4 regions of the Arthrobacter antioxidans genome follow, and region 3 is predicted to be linked to each of the others. Evidence: riboswitches for the same ligand, from Rfam matches in the RefSeq annotation. Region 3 holds a riboswitch; each other region holds the start of a gene.
What was found. A riboswitch is a leader RNA that binds a small molecule or an ion and turns the genes downstream of it on or off. The one in region 3 is predicted to bind S-adenosylmethionine.

Region 1: linked by a shared signal. The riboswitch ahead of MWM45_RS03235 (LLM class flavin-dependent oxidoreductase) and the one ahead of MWM45_RS16615 (ABC transporter substrate-binding protein) in region 3 are both predicted to bind S-adenosylmethionine.
Region 2: linked by a shared signal. The riboswitch ahead of MWM45_RS15445 (ABC transporter substrate-binding protein) and the one ahead of MWM45_RS16615 (ABC transporter substrate-binding protein) in region 3 are both predicted to bind S-adenosylmethionine.
Region 4: linked by a shared signal. The riboswitch ahead of MWM45_RS05480 (bifunctional o-acetylhomoserine/o-acetylserine sulfhydrylase) and the one ahead of MWM45_RS16615 (ABC transporter substrate-binding protein) in region 3 are both predicted to bind S-adenosylmethionine.

What each region holds. Positions count from the first base shown of each region.
Region 1 is NZ_CP095501.1:680,332-684,685, forward strand. It holds gene MWM45_RS03220 (SDR family NAD(P)-dependent oxidoreductase) at 1-514, shown strand, start outside; gene MWM45_RS03225 (hypothetical protein) at 526-744, opposite strand; gene MWM45_RS03230 (ArsR/SmtB family transcription factor) at 741-1,358, opposite strand; SAM riboswitch class IV at 1,545-1,658, shown strand; gene MWM45_RS03235 (LLM class flavin-dependent oxidoreductase) at 1,695-3,083, shown strand; gene MWM45_RS03240 (SDR family oxidoreductase) at 3,313-3,966, shown strand; gene MWM45_RS03245 (HNH endonuclease signature motif containing protein) at 4,180-4,354, opposite strand, start outside.
Region 2 is NZ_CP095501.1:3,349,223-3,353,576, reverse strand. It holds gene MWM45_RS15460 (energy-coupling factor transporter transmembrane component T family protein) at 1-17, shown strand, start outside; gene MWM45_RS15455 (amino acid ABC transporter ATP-binding protein) at 190-927, opposite strand; gene MWM45_RS15450 (amino acid ABC transporter permease) at 924-1,688, opposite strand; gene MWM45_RS15445 (ABC transporter substrate-binding protein) at 1,699-2,613, opposite strand; SAM riboswitch class IV at 2,784-2,901, opposite strand; gene MWM45_RS15440 (aminodeoxychorismate lyase) at 3,010-3,888, opposite strand; gene yjfF (galactofuranose ABC transporter, permease protein YjfF) at 3,922-4,354, opposite strand, start outside.
Region 3 is NZ_CP095501.1:3,570,589-3,574,942, reverse strand. It holds gene MWM45_RS16620 (ABC transporter permease) at 1-886, opposite strand, end outside; gene MWM45_RS16615 (ABC transporter substrate-binding protein) at 892-2,541, opposite strand; SAM riboswitch class I at 2,636-2,725, opposite strand; gene MWM45_RS16610 (CPBP family intramembrane glutamic endopeptidase) at 2,902-3,645, opposite strand; gene MWM45_RS16605 (hypothetical protein) at 3,812-4,273, opposite strand.
Region 4 is NZ_CP095501.1:1,197,762-1,202,115, forward strand. It holds gene MWM45_RS05470 (CPBP family intramembrane glutamic endopeptidase) at 1-590, shown strand, start outside; gene MWM45_RS05475 (VOC family protein) at 598-1,239, opposite strand; SAM riboswitch class IV at 1,406-1,522, shown strand; gene MWM45_RS05480 (bifunctional o-acetylhomoserine/o-acetylserine sulfhydrylase) at 1,603-2,919, shown strand; gene metX (homoserine O-acetyltransferase MetX) at 2,926-4,068, shown strand; gene MWM45_RS05490 (hypothetical protein) at 4,182-4,354, shown strand, end outside.

The DNA.
Region 1 (4,354 bases), 890 kb from region 3:
GGTCAACAACGCCGGCATGTTCGAGGCGCATCCGATCGACACCGTGTCCTTCGCGGACTGGCAGGAAGCGTGGCGCCGCACGCTGGATGTGAATCTGCTGGGGCCCGCGAACCTGGCCTGGCTGGTCGCGCGGCATCTCCTCGACCGGCCGGCGGGGCCGGAGGGCGGACGGCTGATCAGCGTCGGATCACGCGGAGCCTACCGGGGCGAGCCCGTCACACCGGCCTACGGTGCGAGCAAGGCGGCGTTGCACTCCATGACACAGTCCCTCGCGGTGGCGCTCGCACCGCGCGGGATCCTTGCGGCCGCCGTCGCGCCGGGGTTCGTCGAGACCGACATGGGCAGGACCGTGCTCGACGGCCCGGGTGGCGACGCGGTGCGCGCACAGAGTGCGTTCAACCGCGTCGCGACGCCGGAGGAGGTGGCTCAGACGGTTACGTGGCTCGCCACCGATGCCCCACTCTGGGTCAGCGGCACCGTGGTGGACGTCAATGGGGCGTCCTACCTGCGGTAGCTACAGGGCGGCTAGAGGAGATGGATGCCGCTGTGGGCGGCGGCGCGCAGATCCGTCCTGCGCTCGAGGTGGCGGTGGAAGAGCTCCCCGTCGGCGCCTTTTGCTGAGGCGAGAGAGGATCCTGCTGCGATGAACGCGGTGCCCAGGCGGATGAGCGCCCGGGACGTGAGTCCTCCGTGGGACGATCCGGCGAGCGCCGGGTAGCCGGCGTGAAGGGTTGTGCTGGTCATGTCGTCTCCTGGGGATCGATGAGGGGGAAGGCATTGAAGTGGATCTGGACGGGCCGGGTTCCCGGGGTGCCCGGTTCGGAGCGGTAGGCGTCGAGCTTCTCGCGGAAGATCTCGCTCATGTCCCGGGCGAGGGCTGCGAGTTGGTCCACCGTCAGGTGGGCGTTCATCGTCGCGATCACGGCTGCGTCCGCCCACTCGGGCGGGATGGACTCGGAACCACTGGCCATGAAGGTGGCGAGAGCCTCGGAGCGGCCCCGTTCGAACTGGCGGTTCACCTGCCGCGTGGCTTCCCTCGTGGTGGGGTCCTGCTCGAGTTCGGGGGTGCTGAGCGTCAGGGATCCGCGGGGGCGTTCCCACCACCGCTCCCGTGCGGAGCCCCGTTCAACCTCCCGGACGAGGCCGTGGCGCGCGAGCTGCCGCAGGTGGTAGCTCGTCGCCCCACTCGATTCGCCGACCCTCTTGCCGATGCTGCTCGCGGTCTGCGGACCGTAGCTGGACAGGACCTCGAGCAACTGGACCCTGAGGGGATGGGCGAGGGCCTTGAGTGCCGCTCCGTCCAGGATGCGGTTGCCGTCGTCCGACGGGTGTCCTGTGCTGCCTGTGGTCTCCTTCATGCCTCCAGTGTGCGCTTGCAAAGATATGTTTGCAATGCTTTCTTTGCGCTTTTTCGGTCCTTTTCGCGTTACCGCCGACCGCCGTCGTCGAACTTTCTCAGGACGGCAGGGGAGGCTCGAGGCGTGACGCCCCGTGACGACGGCGGGTGGACGACGGCGTGCCGGCCCACCTACGCTCGAGACCAGAATCAAGAGCTCCAACGCAAAACCCTGGTTTGTTGGACGGCAACCCCCTCGCTGTAGCGGGGTGCCCCAGGTGAGGATTCGGCCCGGCACAGGCAGTGCGGGCAAGTATGGCGCTTCCGCCACGGCAGTGCCCCGACGTGAGGACTCTTCATGCCCGCATCACCGCGCCGTATCCGGTTCAACGCCTTCGACATGAACTGTGTGGGCCATCAGTCGCCGGGTCTGTGGCGTCATCCCGAGGATCAGTCCTGGCGCTACAAGGAACTGAGCTACTGGGCCGAACTGGCGAAGACCCTGGAGAAGGGATTGTTCGACGGCGTCTTCATCGCCGACGTCCTCGGCACGTACGACGTCTTCGGTGGCTCCAACGAGGCCACACTGAGGCAGGGGACGCAGACCCCGGTCAACGATCCGTTCCTGCTCGTCTCCGCCATGGCGCTCGTCACCGAGCACCTCGGGTTCGGCGTCACCGCCGGCACCGCCTACGAGCACCCCTACCCCTTCGCGCGCAGGCTCTCCACGCTGGACCACCTCACCAAGGGGAGGGTCGGCTGGAACGTGGTGACCGGCTACCTGCCTTCCGCTGCACGCAACATGGGCCAGGAGGACCAGCTCGAACACGACGCGCGCTACGACCACGCGGACGAGTACCTCGAGGTCCTCTACAAGCTGCTCGAGGGCTCATGGGAGGACGACGCCGTGGTCCGCGACCGCGAGACGGGCGTCTTCACCGATCCGGCCAAGGTTCACGAGATCGACCACGACGGCACGTACTTCAAGGTCCCGGGCATCCACCTCAGTGAGCCCTCACCACAACGGACGCCGGTCATCTTCCAGGCCGGAGCGTCCTCCCGGGGCATCGCCTTCGCTGCCGGTAACGCCGAGGCGGTGTTCGTCGCTGCGCCCACGAAGGAGAAGCTGAAGGACGTGGTCAGGAAGATCAGGGATGCGGTCGAGGCCGAGGGCCGTGACCGCTACTCGGTGCGGATCTACACCCTGCTCACCGTGATCACGGACGAGACCGAGGAGAAGGCCCAGGCCAAGCACGCCGACTACCAGCAGTACGTCAGCTACGAGGGAGCCCTCGTGCTCGTCTCGGGCTGGCTCGGTGTGGACCTTTCCGTCTACGATCCGGACGAGCCGCTCGGCAACGTGAAGTCCAACGCCATCCAGTCCGCCGTCGCGAATTTCCAGAAGGTGAACGACGACGGGTCGCCGTGGACCGTGCGGGACATCGCCGAGTCGGCGGGGATCGGTGGGCTCGGGCCGCGCATCGTCGGTTCGGGTGTGCAGGTCGCCGACGAGCTCCAGGCGTGGGTCGAGGAGACCGACGTCGACGGATTCAACCTCGCCTATGCGATCACCCCGGGGACCTTCGAGGACATCATCGAGTTCGTCGTGCCGGAACTGCAGAAGCGTGGGGCCTATCCGACCGAATACACGGAGGGAACGCTGCGCCAGAAGCTGTTCGGGAAGGGCGACCGTCTGCCCGAGGAGCACCGCGGTGCGCAGTATCGGCTCCAGCCGGTCCGCCCCTGACGCGTCGGCGCCTCGGTCATCGCCGACCCGGCGACCGTGGTCAGGGAGTCGTGGTTCGACTGCCCCGGAGATGTCGGCCGGTTCGGCGCTCTGAGCATTGATGACGGCACCTGGGAATAGACCTCCGCTGGCGGCGGAACACTCGCAGGAAGGTGGCCAGCCCGAGGTGCGGGGACTAGCGTCGAAGACAAGGTATCCGACGACCAGTCATTCGACAGAAGGAGTTCCCATGTCACGCGTAGCCATCATCGGTGGGCACGGAAAAGTAGCCCTGCATCTCACGAAGATCCTCACGAGCCAGGGCCACCAGGTCAGCTCGGTGTTCCGTAACCAGGACCACGCAGGCGACGTCGAGCAGGCCGGGGCAAGCCCCGTTGTCGCGGACGTCTCCGAGCTGTCGGTGGAGCAGATGGCCGATGTCTTCCGTGGCCATGACGCCGTCGTCTGGTCTGCCGGCGCAGGTGGCGCGAGCCCCGAGGCGACCTATGCCGTCGATCGGGATGCTGCGATCCGCTCGATGGACGCCGCCCAGGAGGCATCCGTGGGGCGCTATGTCATGGTGTCCTACCTCGGGGCACGTAAGGACCACGGCGTCCCCGAGGACAACGGCTTCTTCCATTACGCCGAGGCAAAGGCCGCGGCTGATGAGCACCTGCGTCAGTCGGAACTCGCCTGGACCATCCTCCAGCCGGGAGCTCTCACCACCGACCCCGGAACCGGGATGATCGAGGTGTCCGCCGAGCCGCAGCAGGACTCCGTAGCACGCGAGGATGTCGCCCTCGTAGCCGCCGTCGTCCTCGGCAACCTCGGCACGGTCGACAAGACCATCCAGTTCAACACCGGTGACACGCCGGTTGCGGAGGCCATCGAGGCCGCACTGTAGTCCGACCCGCACTATGAAGGCGGCGTTCACTGTGTGGGCGCCGCCTTCTGTGTGCCGGGCGGTCCTTGTCTTCAGTGTGGTGCGGGCTGTCCTGTTTCGCGAGGTGCGCGCGGGAAACGCCAGGCGCTTCGTCGCTCCCGGGATCTACGCACCGCTCCTTACTCCGAAGGCGCCCGACGGACCATGCTTTACCTGACGCTCCGGGCGCGCCGATCATCCGGTGCTGTGCTCCAGAACGTTCGCGCTGGGCCTTGAGAGGCCCGCGCTCAGCCCCGAAACGTCGTCGATCAGTGCTTCATGGACGGCTCGTCCTGCCTGCCAGTACCTGTTCCGACGAGCCATTCCCGGAGGACCCAGGATTCGAGGCGCAGTGAACCACGGAATGCCG
Region 2 (4,354 bases), 220 kb from region 3:
ACTTCATCCTGTCCTGACCATCCGGTCCCGGTCGCGTACCGGATGCGGGGGCTTCGGCGGCTGCCGGCGCGTGTCGGGCGAGGACACGCCGTCGCACGGTGCCGTCCGGGCCGGAAGTCCCCGGAGACGGCACCGGGGGCCCGCTCGAGCGGACCCCCGGTGCCGGGTCGATCAGGTGGAACGAGGCGCCTAGAGCACGTCCGAGAGGAACGACCTCAGGCGGGGCGTCTGCGCGTCGTCGAAGATCGCGGCCGGGGGGCCGGACTCCACCACGACGCCGCCGTCCATGAACGTCACGGTGTCGGAGACGTTGCGGGAGAAGCCCATCTCGTGGGTGACCACGACCATGGTCATGCCCGCCGTCGCGAGATCCGCCATGAGTGCCAGGACGCCCTTGACCAGCTCGGGGTCCAGTGCGGAGGTGGCCTCGTCGAAGAACATGACCTCCGGGTCCATGGCCAGCGCGCGGGCGATCGCGACGCGCTGCTGCTGGCCGCCGGAGAGGTTGCCGGGGCGGACGTCGGCCTTGTGCTTCAGGCCCACGAGGTCCAGCTGCGCGAGGGCCTTGCTCCGGGCCTCGTCCGCCGACATCTTCCGGAGCTTGCGCAGCGCGAGGGAGACGTTGTCCAGCACGGTCTTGTGCGGGAACAGGTTGAACTGCTGGAACACCATGCCGATGCGCCGTCGCAGCTCGTCCGGGTTGTCCTTCAGGACGGACCGGCCGTCCAGCAGGATGTCCCCCCGGTCCGGTTCGATGAGCCGGTTCAGGACGCGCAGGAGGGTGGACTTGCCGGACCCGGAGGGGCCGATGACGGACGCCGTCGTGCCCCGCTCCACGTGCAGGTCGATCCCGCGCAGCACATGGTTGGAGCCGAAGGACAGGTGCAGGTTCCTCCCCGTCAGGGTCCCTGATTCGATCGTCTTCATGCCTTCGCTCCTTCACCGATCTTCGCGGCCAGTTCGTCCGGTTCGGGCTTCTGCTTCTTGCCCACGCGGAGCCGGTTGTCGATGAAGTTGACCAGGTGCGTGAGCGGGATGGTCAGGCACAGGTAGAGCACGCCGGCCGCGATGAGCGGTGACAGGTTGCCGGTGTTGCTCGCGGCGTCGTTGCCCACCCGGAAGAGCTCGCGCTCACTGGCGACGAGGCCGATGAAGTAGATGAGCGAGGACTCCTTGATGAGCGAGATGAACTGGTTCACCAGGGCCGGCAGCACGCGCCGCACGCCCTGGGGGATCACGACGAGCTGCATCGACGAGCCGTAGCTGAAGCCGAGGGCCCGCGACGCCTCCAGCTGTCCCTTCTCCACGCTCTGGATCCCGGAGCGGAAGATCTCACCGATGTACGCCGAGGCGATCAGCGAGAGGGCGAGGATGCCCAGCGGGTACGGGCTCGTGCTGCCCGTGATCTCCCGGAGGATCGGTCCGAGCCCGAGTCCGATGAGCAGGATGATCACGACGGCGGGCAGCCCGCGGAAGATGTCCGTGTAGATGCGGGCGATCCACCGCAGCACGCGGTTGCGTGAGATCCCCATGACGGCGAGGATCATGCCGACGATCGTCCCGATGATCCCCGACGCCAGGGCGAGCATGAGCGTGTTCGGCAGTCCGACGGTCAGCAGGTCCGGCAGGACCGCCGCCATCGCCTCCCAGTCGAAGAAGGTCTTCCCGAGCTGTTCGAGGGCATCCATGCAGGGACCGCTACTTTACTTCCACGGCTTTGCTGCCGGGCTTCCAGTCGGAGGGCATCTCGCGGTCCGGGTACCACTCCTCGGTGAGCTCGGTCCACGTGCCGTCGGCGACGACGGCGTCCAGGCCCGCGTTGAGGGCGTCGATGAGCGGCTGGTTGTCGCTGTTCACGGCGTACGCGGTGAAGTTCTCGGTGTTGATGATGGTCTCGGCGATCGTGGTGTCGTCGCCGTCCTTCACCTGGCCGGTGGCCTGCTGCGACGGGGCCACCCAGGCGTCCACCTGCCCGTTCTTCACGTTCGCGTACACGGTGTTGTAGTCGGGGAAGCGCACCGGCTCGAGGCCGAGGGTGTTGGAGACGTAGTCGTCCTGGACGGTGCCCTGGACCACGCCGATGCGGGTGCTCTCCGAGAGGGAGTCGAAGCCCGTGACGGAGGAGCCGTTCTTCGTGACCACGGCCATGTAGCCGAAGTCGTAGCCGTTGGTGAAGCCCACGTTCTCGCGGCGCTCCGCGGTGGTGGAGATCGAGGAGGATCCGACGTCGAACTGCTTGTTCTGCACCTGGGCGAGGAGCGCGGAGAAGTCGGTGGACGCGAACTCGACCTCGAGGCCCAGCTTGTCGCCGATGGCCCGCAGCAGCTCGTTGTCGTAGCCGGTGAAGACGCCGTCCTCGAGGAAGATGTTCGGCGGGGCGTCGGAGAGCGTGCCGACGCGCAGCGTGCCGTCGGTGACGAGGCCGAGCTCCGAGACGTCGATCTCGTCGATCGGCGTCGTGGTGTCGGTCGTGTACTGGTCGAGCGACTGCTGGTCGCTGCCGGCCAGGGCGTCGGTGGTCTCGGTGGGCTCGCTGCTGCCGCTGCCGCAGGAGACGGTCAGGGCGAGGAAGGGGACGGCGAATGCCGCCAGGACCTTGCGGGAGATGTTCATGGTGTCCTTCGAAGTGCCGGCCCGGATGGGGGCGCGGGGAACGGGGGATGGTGCGGGGGACGCCGGATCACGGCGACGGGGGACAGGCTGCTGGGTGACACGCTCACTGTTCTGGGCTGTGCGAGGGTGCGGGTGCCGTCACCGGGGAATGGTCCGGGACAGGCCGCACGACGCCGTACTTGCCAACCGGGGGACTTGTCCCGGCGGCCGAATCTTCACCTGGAGCACCCCACTACGGGAGAGGGTTGCTGTCCAGCCGGCCAGGGCCGAGGGCTGGAACTCTTGATTGCAGGCAAAACGCTAGGGCAGCACGGAGCATCGGGTCAAAACGGGACGTGCCGGAAACCGACACTTGACGTAGCAGAAGGGCCTCAGGGCGCCCTTTTGTGGCGGAGATTACACGAAGCGGTCCACGAGATCGGTGAGTTCGGCCGTCAGGGCGGTCGAGGTGCGCAGCTCCTGGCCGTCCAGCGAGAGCACCGGCGCGAGGAGCCGGATGCTCGAGATCAGCCACACGGCGTCGGCCTCGAGGAGGTCGCGCGGTTCCAGCGGCCCGTAGCCGAGCTCCCACCCCTGCTCCTTCGCCGCGGCGAACAGCGCGCTCTGCGAGGTTCCCGGGAGGATCCCGCTCTCGAGTTGCGGCGTGAGGAGGGTCTTCCGGCCGTCGCGCTCGTGGGCGAGGAGCACCGTCGACGTCGGGCCTTCCAGGACCTTGCCGTCGGAGGAGGTGAAGATGACGTCGTCGGCCCCGTGCGCCTTCGCGTACCGGACGGCGGCCATGTTCACGGCGTAGGAGAGGGTCTTCGCGCCCATGAGCAGCCAGGGCGCGCGCTGGGCGACGGTGCTGTCGTACCCGCGCTCGAGGAAGAGGACCCTCAGGCCCGTCTCGCGCTGCCGGAGGGTGGCCTCCGGCACGCGGGCCACCTGCACCCAGGCCGTGGCCTGCCCGGCGCCCTCCACCCCGCGGGTGGCGATCAGCTTCACGACGGCGTGACCCTGGTCCGGTTCCGCCGCCGCGAACTCGCGCAGGCCCGTGCGGATCGCGCGGCTCCAGGCCTCGGCGTCCGGCACGGTGAGGTCCAGGGCGGCGGCCGACGACGCGAGGCGGGCCAGGTGCGCCTGCTCCTTGCGGGGGGCTCCGTCGACGGCGAGCAGGGATTCGAAGAGGCCGTCCCCGCGGGTGGCGCCGAGGTCGGTGGCCATCAGCTGCGGCCGGGACGCGTCGACCACCCTGCCGTCGTCATGGGCCGGGTCCAGGAACACGAGAACAGTCATGGGCCACAGCGTAGCCGCCGGGACCCCGCGGCCTCAGGTGAGTCTGACCTTCCGGGTGAAGAGTTTCTGCAGCAGGATGAAGACGAGGAGCAGGGCGCCGATCACGATGCGCGTCCACCAGGAGCTCAGCGTGCCCTCGTAGGAGATGAAGGTCTGGACGATCCCGAGCACGAGCACCCCCGTCAGGGAGCCGAGCACATAGCCGTACCCTCCGGTCAGCAGGGTCCCGCCCACCACGACCGCCGCGATGGCGTCGAGTTCCAGCCCGGTGGCCGCCAGGCTGTACCCGGAGAGGCTGTAGAACGAGAAGAGGATCCCGGCGATCGAGGAGCACAGTCCGCTGATCCCGTACACCAGGACCTTGGTGCGCGGGACGGCGAGACCCATGAGCAGCGCCGAGGACTCGCCACCGCCGATCGCGTACACGGTCCGTCCGAACCGCGTCTGGTGCAGCACGTAGAACGCG
Region 3 (4,354 bases):
GGTCGACGATCAGGTTGACGACGACGAAGACCGTCGCCGTCAGGAGCACCAGTCCCTGCACCAGTGGCACGTCCTGGGTCGTGACGGCCTGGAGGACCACCGAGCCCAGCCCTGAGCGTGCGAACACGGTCTCGGTGATGACGGACCCTGCGAACAGTGTTCCCACCGTGATCCCGGTGATCGTCAGGGCCGGTCCTGCCGCGTTCTTGAGCGCATGGCGGAAGAAGATCCAGGACCGTGAGGCCCCCTTCGCGCGGAGGACGTCGATGAAGGGCTGCTCGTAGACGTGGTTCATGCCCTTGAGCAACACCTGCGCGACGGGAGCCGAGACGATGATCGCCAGGACCAGCACGGGCACTGCGAGGGACAGGAACGAGCCATCAGGAAACAGCGACATGACGCCCCAGCGGATCGAGAGCAGTTCCAGCAGCACCAGCCCGAGCCAGAACACGGGGATCGCCGAGAACAAGGGAGGCAGGTTCACCAGCACCCGACGGACGGCGTTCCGACGGGTGAGGGTCGCGGCGGCGACGAGGAGGACCGCGATCACCACGGCGATGATGAACGCCGAGCCCGCCAGGGCGACGGTCGACCCGGCGACACCGCTGATCCGGTCACGGACCGACTGGCCGGACGCCAGCGAGTAGCCGAAGTCTCCGGAGAACAGCCCTGCCAGCTGGTGCAGGTACTGCACCGCCAGCGGCTGGTCGTAGCCGTACTGACTCTTCATGGTGTCGATCGCCGCCTGGTCCACCGCTGAATCGACGGTCAGGAAGATCGTCACGGGGTCGCTGGGCAGGAGCTGCACCGCCAGGAAGACGAGGGTGTAGGCGAGCCACACCACGAGGAGGGCCTGGCCGACCCGCTGGGCGAGGTAGCGTGCCACGGCTCCTATCCGCCCGTCTTCCACGCGCCCTGGAAGACGGGCGCCGTGCCGGAGGTGAACTCCACGTGCGTGTCGCTGTGGGCGCCGTACACCTGGACCTCGTCCCACAGCACCAGCGAGTAGGCCTTGTCGACGACCAAGGCCCGCTGTTCCTGGGCGAGCAGTTCATTCCGCTCCGGGCCCGGGGCCGCCGCGCGTTCCGCCGCGAAGATGACGTTGAGGTCCTCGTCGCTGGTGTGCGTCATGGTGTTGTCGGCCGGCTCGAAGATCGGGCCGAGGCCGCCGTAGATGAACTGGCGGGTACCGAAGAACTCGACGTCGGGATCGGGCATGGCCGTGGCCAGGAACGTGTTGTCACCGGCCCGGTTGTCGAGTTTGACGCCGATCTCCCGCCACTGCTGTTCGATGAGTTCGAAGGCGGGCTTGATGACCACGGAGTTGTTCGAACTCGTGACGGTGACCTCGAGCTTCACCCCGTCCTTCTCCCGGATGCCGTCCGCGCCGACGTCCCACCCGGCTTCGTCGAGGAGCGCCCTGGCTTCGTCGGGCTGGTACTCGAGCTCGTCGGACAGGTCGACGAAGCCCGGTGCCTGATGATTCAGCACTGACCCGGCGAGCTCATAGCTGTCGGACAGGACGGTGTCCTTGATGCTCTGCCGGTCGATACCGATCTGCAGTGCCCGACGGACGTTCTCGTCGGCGAGCTTGCCACTGCCGATCCGTACTGCGGCCATGTTCACGGTGAGGTCGATGCCCTCGGCGGGGAGGACCTGGTTCCCACTGGCCGTGAGGGCCTCCTCGTCGAGGGGCTGCAGGCCTCGTACCAGGTCGACCTGCCCCGACTGCACGGCGCCGGCGCGGTGGGCGACCTCCGGCAGGTACTTGATGACCACCCTGTCGAGGTAGGCGTCCCCCTGGTTCTCCGCGGTCTCCGGGGCCCACGCGTAGTCGGCTCGTTTAGCGAGCACCACCTCCTCGTCGGGCTTCTCGGACTCGAAGGTGAACGGACCGGAGCCGGAAATCTGGGAGATGGCCGATTGTCCGGCCGCATCCAGTTTCAGGGTCGCCGGCGAGACGAGCCCCGCGGTGACCGACGACGTCGCCCGCAGGAAATTCGCATTTGGGGAGGGCAGCGTGACCTTCACCTGGTTCTCGCCGACGACCTCGGCCGAGCTGTAGCCGGCAAAATCGACATTCGGCTGGATCTGCGCGGACTCGATCCCGAGCCCCAGGGCGTCGAGGTTCAGCTTCACCGCCTCGGCGTCCAGGGGAGAACCGTCGCTGAAGGTGACGCCCGGCCGGATCGTGAAGGTGAACTCCGTTGCAGCGGCGTTGGCGGAGAACTCGGACGCGATCCAGGGAACGAGCTCGCCCTGCTCGGCGTCGAAGTAGGTGAGACGGTCCAGGACGCTGTTGAGGACGTTGGACTTCTCGTAGAAGCGTGCCGCCTGGGTCTGCCAGTTGTTGATGGGCGTGACCTCGGCATAGACCAGGGTCCCTCCCTCCACCGGTCCACCGGCGCCGGTATCCTGCGCTGCCTGAGGGGTCGATGTGGAACTGCACGCAGTGAGCGCCAGTGCGGTGAGGCCCATCATCGCGACGACACGCAGGGATCTGCGGGCTGGAGCGGGGCTGGAAGCGGGGCGGGAAGTCATGCCGGTCCTCTCAGTCGTGATCGAGGCTTCCCCATCCGCGCACGCTGCAGGCACACCCCCTCAGCGAGGGTGGCACCAACGGGGGACAAGGCTATCTCCATCGGTCCTGGCAGTAGCACCGGCCCCGACGGGGTGGTTGCTGCGGCTTCAACGAGCCAGGTCTCTCAACCGCTCTGGATGGTGGTTCTGTCCTGGGGAGCGAACCCGGCGGACTATCGAATAGAACCCCAGAACGGCCGACCGATCAAGACGGGCGAGTCTCAGGACGACACATTCGGGGCGGGAACCCGGCGGCCGGAAGGGATCGGGCCGTGGAACGCGCGCTCGGTGAGCCCGGGCCGTGACGTGGGTCCTGCTGGACTAGACGGCGGCGAGGACGGCGAGGGTGACGAGGGCGTTGTTGGCGGCGTGGAGGAGTATCGGCGCCCAGAGGTTCTGGTGGAACCGTCGAAGGAGGGCCAGCGCGATGCCGAGGGTGAAGAGGTAGACGAACGTGAGAGGGACGAGGTGGACGGCCGCGAAGAGCGCGGCGGACAGGGTGATCGCGACTCCGGGCCGGAAGTGCCGGGTGAAGCCGTCCAGGAAGGCACCCCTGAACAGGACTTCCTCCCAGAGCGGTGTGAGGACGGCGATGATCAGGAAGCAGACGACGATCCACGGCCCGGGCAGGGCGGTGATCTCCGCGAGGGGGTCGTCGGCCGTGCCGGCCGAGGCCGTGTCCACCCCGATGGAGGTCAGCGCGACGAGGACGAGGCCCTGCAGGCTGCCGCAGACGATGATGATGACCGGTATCTGCCAGAGCAGGTGGAACAGCCGGGCGGTGGGGCGTCGGAAGCCGAGATCCGCCGGGGTGAAGCGGTTCCTGCGGACGAGGTGGAGGTAGAGGGCGAGGATCGCGGCCACCGTGACCGTGACGAGGAAGACCGGCAGAAGGGATGCGAGCGTGAAGTCGACGATGCCCGAGAGCCCGACGGCGACGATCGCACCGGCGGCGACGGCGATGTAGACGACCACGAACATCAAGGCCCAGGCCGCCTGGCCGAGAGTCGTGGGCGTCACCTGCCGTCCCGCGGGGTCTCGGTCGATGCTCGGACTGGCTGCCATAGGAGGATCCCCCGGTAACGATGTGTCTGGGCGGTGGTCCTTCACGCTATCCCGAATCGCCCGAACACCCCGGCACCTCTCGTGGGGTGGGGACGGCCACGGGACACCCGGGCGGAAACTCGAGACCTGGTCGGCACTGCAGGGGACTGGACCGCAGGTCCGGGGCTCAGTCGGGGAGATACGGTTCGTACTGGTCGAGCGTGCCATCGAGCACGGGTACATCGAGTGTGGCGGTTTCCGAGGGCGTCGCCAGGGTGATCTCCGTGAGCGCACCGGGGGGCGCTTCGACGGTGCTGAGGATCTCTTCGTTGGTGTCCAGCGGGTATTGGCCGTTGGCCGGCACCGTCACCGCCACCTGATCGTCCGAGTCGCTGATCATGACCTCCACGGCGGCGGAGGACCCGTTGTCGAGCGTCCCCAGGAGGCGGCCCGGCCCGCCTTCCTCGGCAGAGACGATGAGCATGCTGCGCAGTTCCACGCCACCGACCTGCCCGTCCTCGCCGGTGGCAATGGCGTCCATGCTTTCCTCGGGAGCGCTGCAGCCGGTCATCGCCACTGCGGCCATCACTGTCAGGGCGGCTGACCGTCGGGCCAGGGACTGACGACGACCGTACGTGGTGCGTTGCATGAGAGCTCCTTCGTAGGTATCCGGGCGTTCCCGGCCTGCAGTGGACGACCCGCTGGAGACTGTCGAAGAAGGATGCGCGGA
Region 4 (4,354 bases), 1.4 Mb from region 3:
GCGAGTACTTCGACCTCGCCTACCAGCTCCTGGACATCCTCTTCGCGCTGATGCCCGTGGCGCTCGTCCTGTTCCTGCTCAGCGGCCCCGGCGTCTCGGCCGTCCGGCGCCTGGGCCTCACCTTCGAGCAGCCGCTGCGCACCGTCGGTTTCGGCGTGGGCCTCGCCGCGATCATCGCCGTCGGCACGCTCGGGGTGTACGCGGGAGGCCGCGCGCTCGGCATCACGACGGCGCTCGTGCCGGCCGCGCTCGACGACTACTGGTGGACCATCCCGGTGCTCGTGCTGTCCGCACTCCGGCACGCGGTGCTCGAGGAGGTCATCGTGGTCGGCTACCTGTTCATCCGCCTGCGAGACCTCGGCTGGTCCACCCCCGCGATCATCATCACGAGTGCCCTCATCCGGGGCAGCTACCACCTCTACCAGGGGTTCGGGCCGTTCATCGGGAACGTGCTGATGGGCCTGCTGTTCGCCTGGTTCTACACCCGGACGCGGCGGGTCATGCCGCTCGTGATCGCCCACGCGCTCATCGACATCACGGGGTTCGTCGGCTACGCGCTGCTCGGGCCCGCCCTGGGGATCGGCGCGTGATCGGAGGCTAGATCTCGACGCGACCGCTGTCGGTCTCGAACGTCACCGACATGACGCCGGGCGTCCCGTTGGGGGCGATCCACTGGACCTGCACGTCGTCGAGCGTCTTCTCGACGTCCGTCCCGAGCCAGTCGGTCACACGCTCCGACGAGCCGGCGATGGTGAGGCACTCCAGCTTCACCGAGGCGGGCCGCGCCTTCGAGGGATGGAGGTCCTCCGTGCCGTCGTCCCAGCGGAGCAGATAGGGGACCTGGGGGTCCGCGATGAGCCCCTTGATGCCGATCTGCTGCCACGTGAGCTCCTGGCCGTCCGGGAACTTCCGGTTGCCGGGTACGGCGCTGCGTCCGAGGCGCTCCTCGAACGGTGCCAGATCGTCGACGGCGACGCACCAGCCCATCCAGCCGCCGCCGGCTTCGGAGCGGGCGCGGACGGCCTGGCCGAACGGGGCCTTGTCCGACGCCGGGTGGTTCAGTACCTCGACGACCTCCAGGTACTGGCCGTTGACCAGGGGGAAAATCATGTTGCGCGTGCCGAAGCGGGGGTGCACACCACCCTTCACCGGCTCCACGCCGAGCTTGGCCGAGATTCGATCGGCCGTCGCGGCAAGTCCATCGGGTTCGCAGGCATAAGATACATGGTCCAGGCGCATGCGGCTATCTTGGCACTAAGTGATCTGGGTCTCGACTAAGGGTTGCCTTACTCCCTGGGGCGTGTCGGGGGAGAGGGCTGGGACCGGATCGGGAGTGCTCCCGCGGGCCGCTTCACGGAGGGTCACACGGTTGCCGGATCCGCCCGGATCGGCTTACATGAATGCAGGTCATGAGTGCCAGCACACAGCCCCGGCTTGCTGGCCGGCAACCCTCCAACCGCGGTGGGGTGCCCCGGGTGAAGACCAGGTCCGGCGTCCCATCGGCGCCGTTCAAGCGCGGGCTCCTGCGGGGTCCGGTCTCCCGGAGCGGCGTCCGCCGGCCGGAGCATCGGACAGGCGGAGCCCCTGATCAGAGGGAACACCATGTCCAACGATTGGTCCTTTGAAACACGCCAGATCCATGCCGGCCAGGTGCCGGATGCCGTCACGGGGGCGCGTGCGCTCCCCATCTACCAGACCACCTCGTTCGTCTTCCCGAGCGCGGAGAGCGCCGCGAACCGGTTCGCCCTGACCGAACTCGAGCCCATCTACACGCGGATCGGCAACCCGACCCAGGAGGTCGTGGAGACCCGCATCGCGAGCCTAGAAGGCGGCGTCGGCGCCCTGCTGCTGGCCTCCGGCCAGGCCGCGGAGACCTTCGCGGTCCTGAACATCGCGGAGGCGGGGGACCACATCGTGGCCAGCCCCAGCCTCTACGGCGGCACCTACAACCTGTTCAAGCACACCCTGAAGAAGTTCGGGATCGAGACCACGTTCGTCGAGGACCCCGACGACCTCGGGCAGTGGCGCGCGGCGGTCCGCCCGAACACCAAGCTCTTCTTCGGCGAGGTGGTCTCCAACCCGCGGCAGGACGTCCTCGACATCGAGGGCATCAGCGCCGTCGCGCACGAGCACGGCATCCCCCTGATCGTCGACAACACGCTGTCCACGCCGTACCTGATCCGGCCCATCGAATGGGGTGCGGACATCGTGGTGCACTCGGCCACCAAGTACCTCGGCGGCCACGGCAACGCCATCGCCGGGGTCATCGTGGACTCGGGAAACTTCGACTTCGCGCAGGACCCCGAACGGTTCCCCGGGTTCAACACGCCGGACGAGAGCTACCAGGGGCTCGTCTACGCCCGGGATCTCGGGGTGGGCAGCGCGCTCGGCGCGAACCTCGCCTACATCCTCAAGGCCCGCGTCCAGCTGCTCCGCGACCTCGGGTCGGCCGTCTCCCCGTTCAACGCCTTCCTCATCGCGCAGGGACTCGAGACCCTCAGCCTGCGCGTCGAACGCCACGTGCAGAACGCACAGGCCGTCGCCGAGTGGCTGGAGGGGCACGACGGCGTCGAGCGTGTCACCTACGCGGGCCTGGCCTCGAGTCCCTGGTACGAGCGCGGGAGGAAGTACGGGCCCAACGGCACGGGGGCGATCGTGAGCTTCGACATCGCCGGAGGGCTGGAGGCGGGGAAGCGCTTCGTCGACGGCCTCGAACTGCACTCGCACGTCGCGAACGTGGGCGACGTGCGCTCGCTGGTCATCCACCCCGCGTCGACGACGCACAGCCAGCTCGGGGCGGAGGCCCAGCTCACCGCGGGCGTGCGACCCGGCCTGGTGCGGCTGTCCGTCGGCCTCGAGAACCTCACCGACATCCTCGCCGATCTGGATGCGGGCTTCCGCGCCGCCAAGGGAGCCTGACCGTTCGTGACCACCTACCCTCCTGCTCCGCTGCCCGACTGGACCCACGACGCACCGCCCCACGGGGACGGGCTGCTCCGTTTCGCGTCGATCGGTCCGCTGGTCCTCGAGACCGGGGGTGAGCTGCCCGACGTCCAGCTCGCGTTCGAGACCTGGGGCAGGCTGAACCGGGACGGCTCCAACGCCGTCCTCGTGCAGCACGCCCTGACCGGCAGTTCGCACGTGGCGCGCGGCGCCTCGGAGGAGGAGGGCTGGTGGGACTCCCTCGTGGGCCCCGGCCGCACGGTGGACACCGACCGCTACTTCGTGGTGTCCGTCAACATGCTGGGAGGCTGCTACGGCTCGACGGGGCCGTCCAGCCTCGCACCCGACGGCGAGCCGTGGGGTGCACGGTTCCCGTTCGTCACCATCCGCGACGCCGTCCGCGCGGAGAGCCTGCTCGCCGACCAGCTCGGGATCGGCCGCTGGCACTCCGTGCTCGGCGGGTCGATGGGCGGCGCCCGGGCCCTCGAATGGGCACTGATGTTCCCTCGGCGCGTGGAGCGGTGCGCCGTCATCGCCTGCACTGCCGCCAGCTCGGCCGAACAGATAGCGTTCGCCCAGGCGCAGTTGCAGGCCATCCGGCTCGACCCCGCCTACCGCGGCGGCGACTACTACGACGGCCCGCATCCGGAGGCGGGCCTCGGCATCGCCCGGCGGATCGCGCACATCACCTATCGCGCGGAGCAGGAACTGGAAGCACGCTTCGGTCGTGCGGAGCAGGACGCCGAGCAGCCCCTCGGGGCCGTCCTGCCCGCCGACCGGGGCCGCTACCGGGTGGAGAGCTACCTCGACCACCAGGCGGACAAGCTCGTGGACCGCTTCGACGCCAACAGCTACGTGATCCTCACCGAGGCGCTCATGAGCCACGACGCGGCGCGCGACCGCGGGAGCCTCGGGGACGTGCTGGGGGCGGCGACGTCGGAGTTCTTCATCGCCGCAGTGGACACCGACCGGCTGTACTTCCCCTGGCAGTCGCATCGGCTCGCGGCCGGCCTGCCCGGCGACGTCCCCGTCCACATGATCTCCTCGCCGATGGGCCACGACGCCTTCCTCACCCAGATCCACCAGCTCGACGACCAGCTCCGATCGGCGTTCTACGGCCGGTAGCGGATTCCGGCGGCAAGCACCTAGGGTGGAAGTAAGCCTGCTTAGGAAGTGGTGGCGGGCGCGGGCGGGGCGAAGGCGCCGGCCGATCGATCTGCGATGAAGAGGAGCTGTTCATGGAACTGAGCACCATCGGCTGGAACCAGGAAGCCCGCGACAAGATCCTGCTCGACGCCGACCGCGCGCTGCAGGGCGCGGTGAAGGAGGCAGCGGAGACCATGGACGGGAAGTCCCGCGACGAGGTCTACGAGTTCCTCTTCCAGAAACTGCAGCCGCAATTCGTCGACTT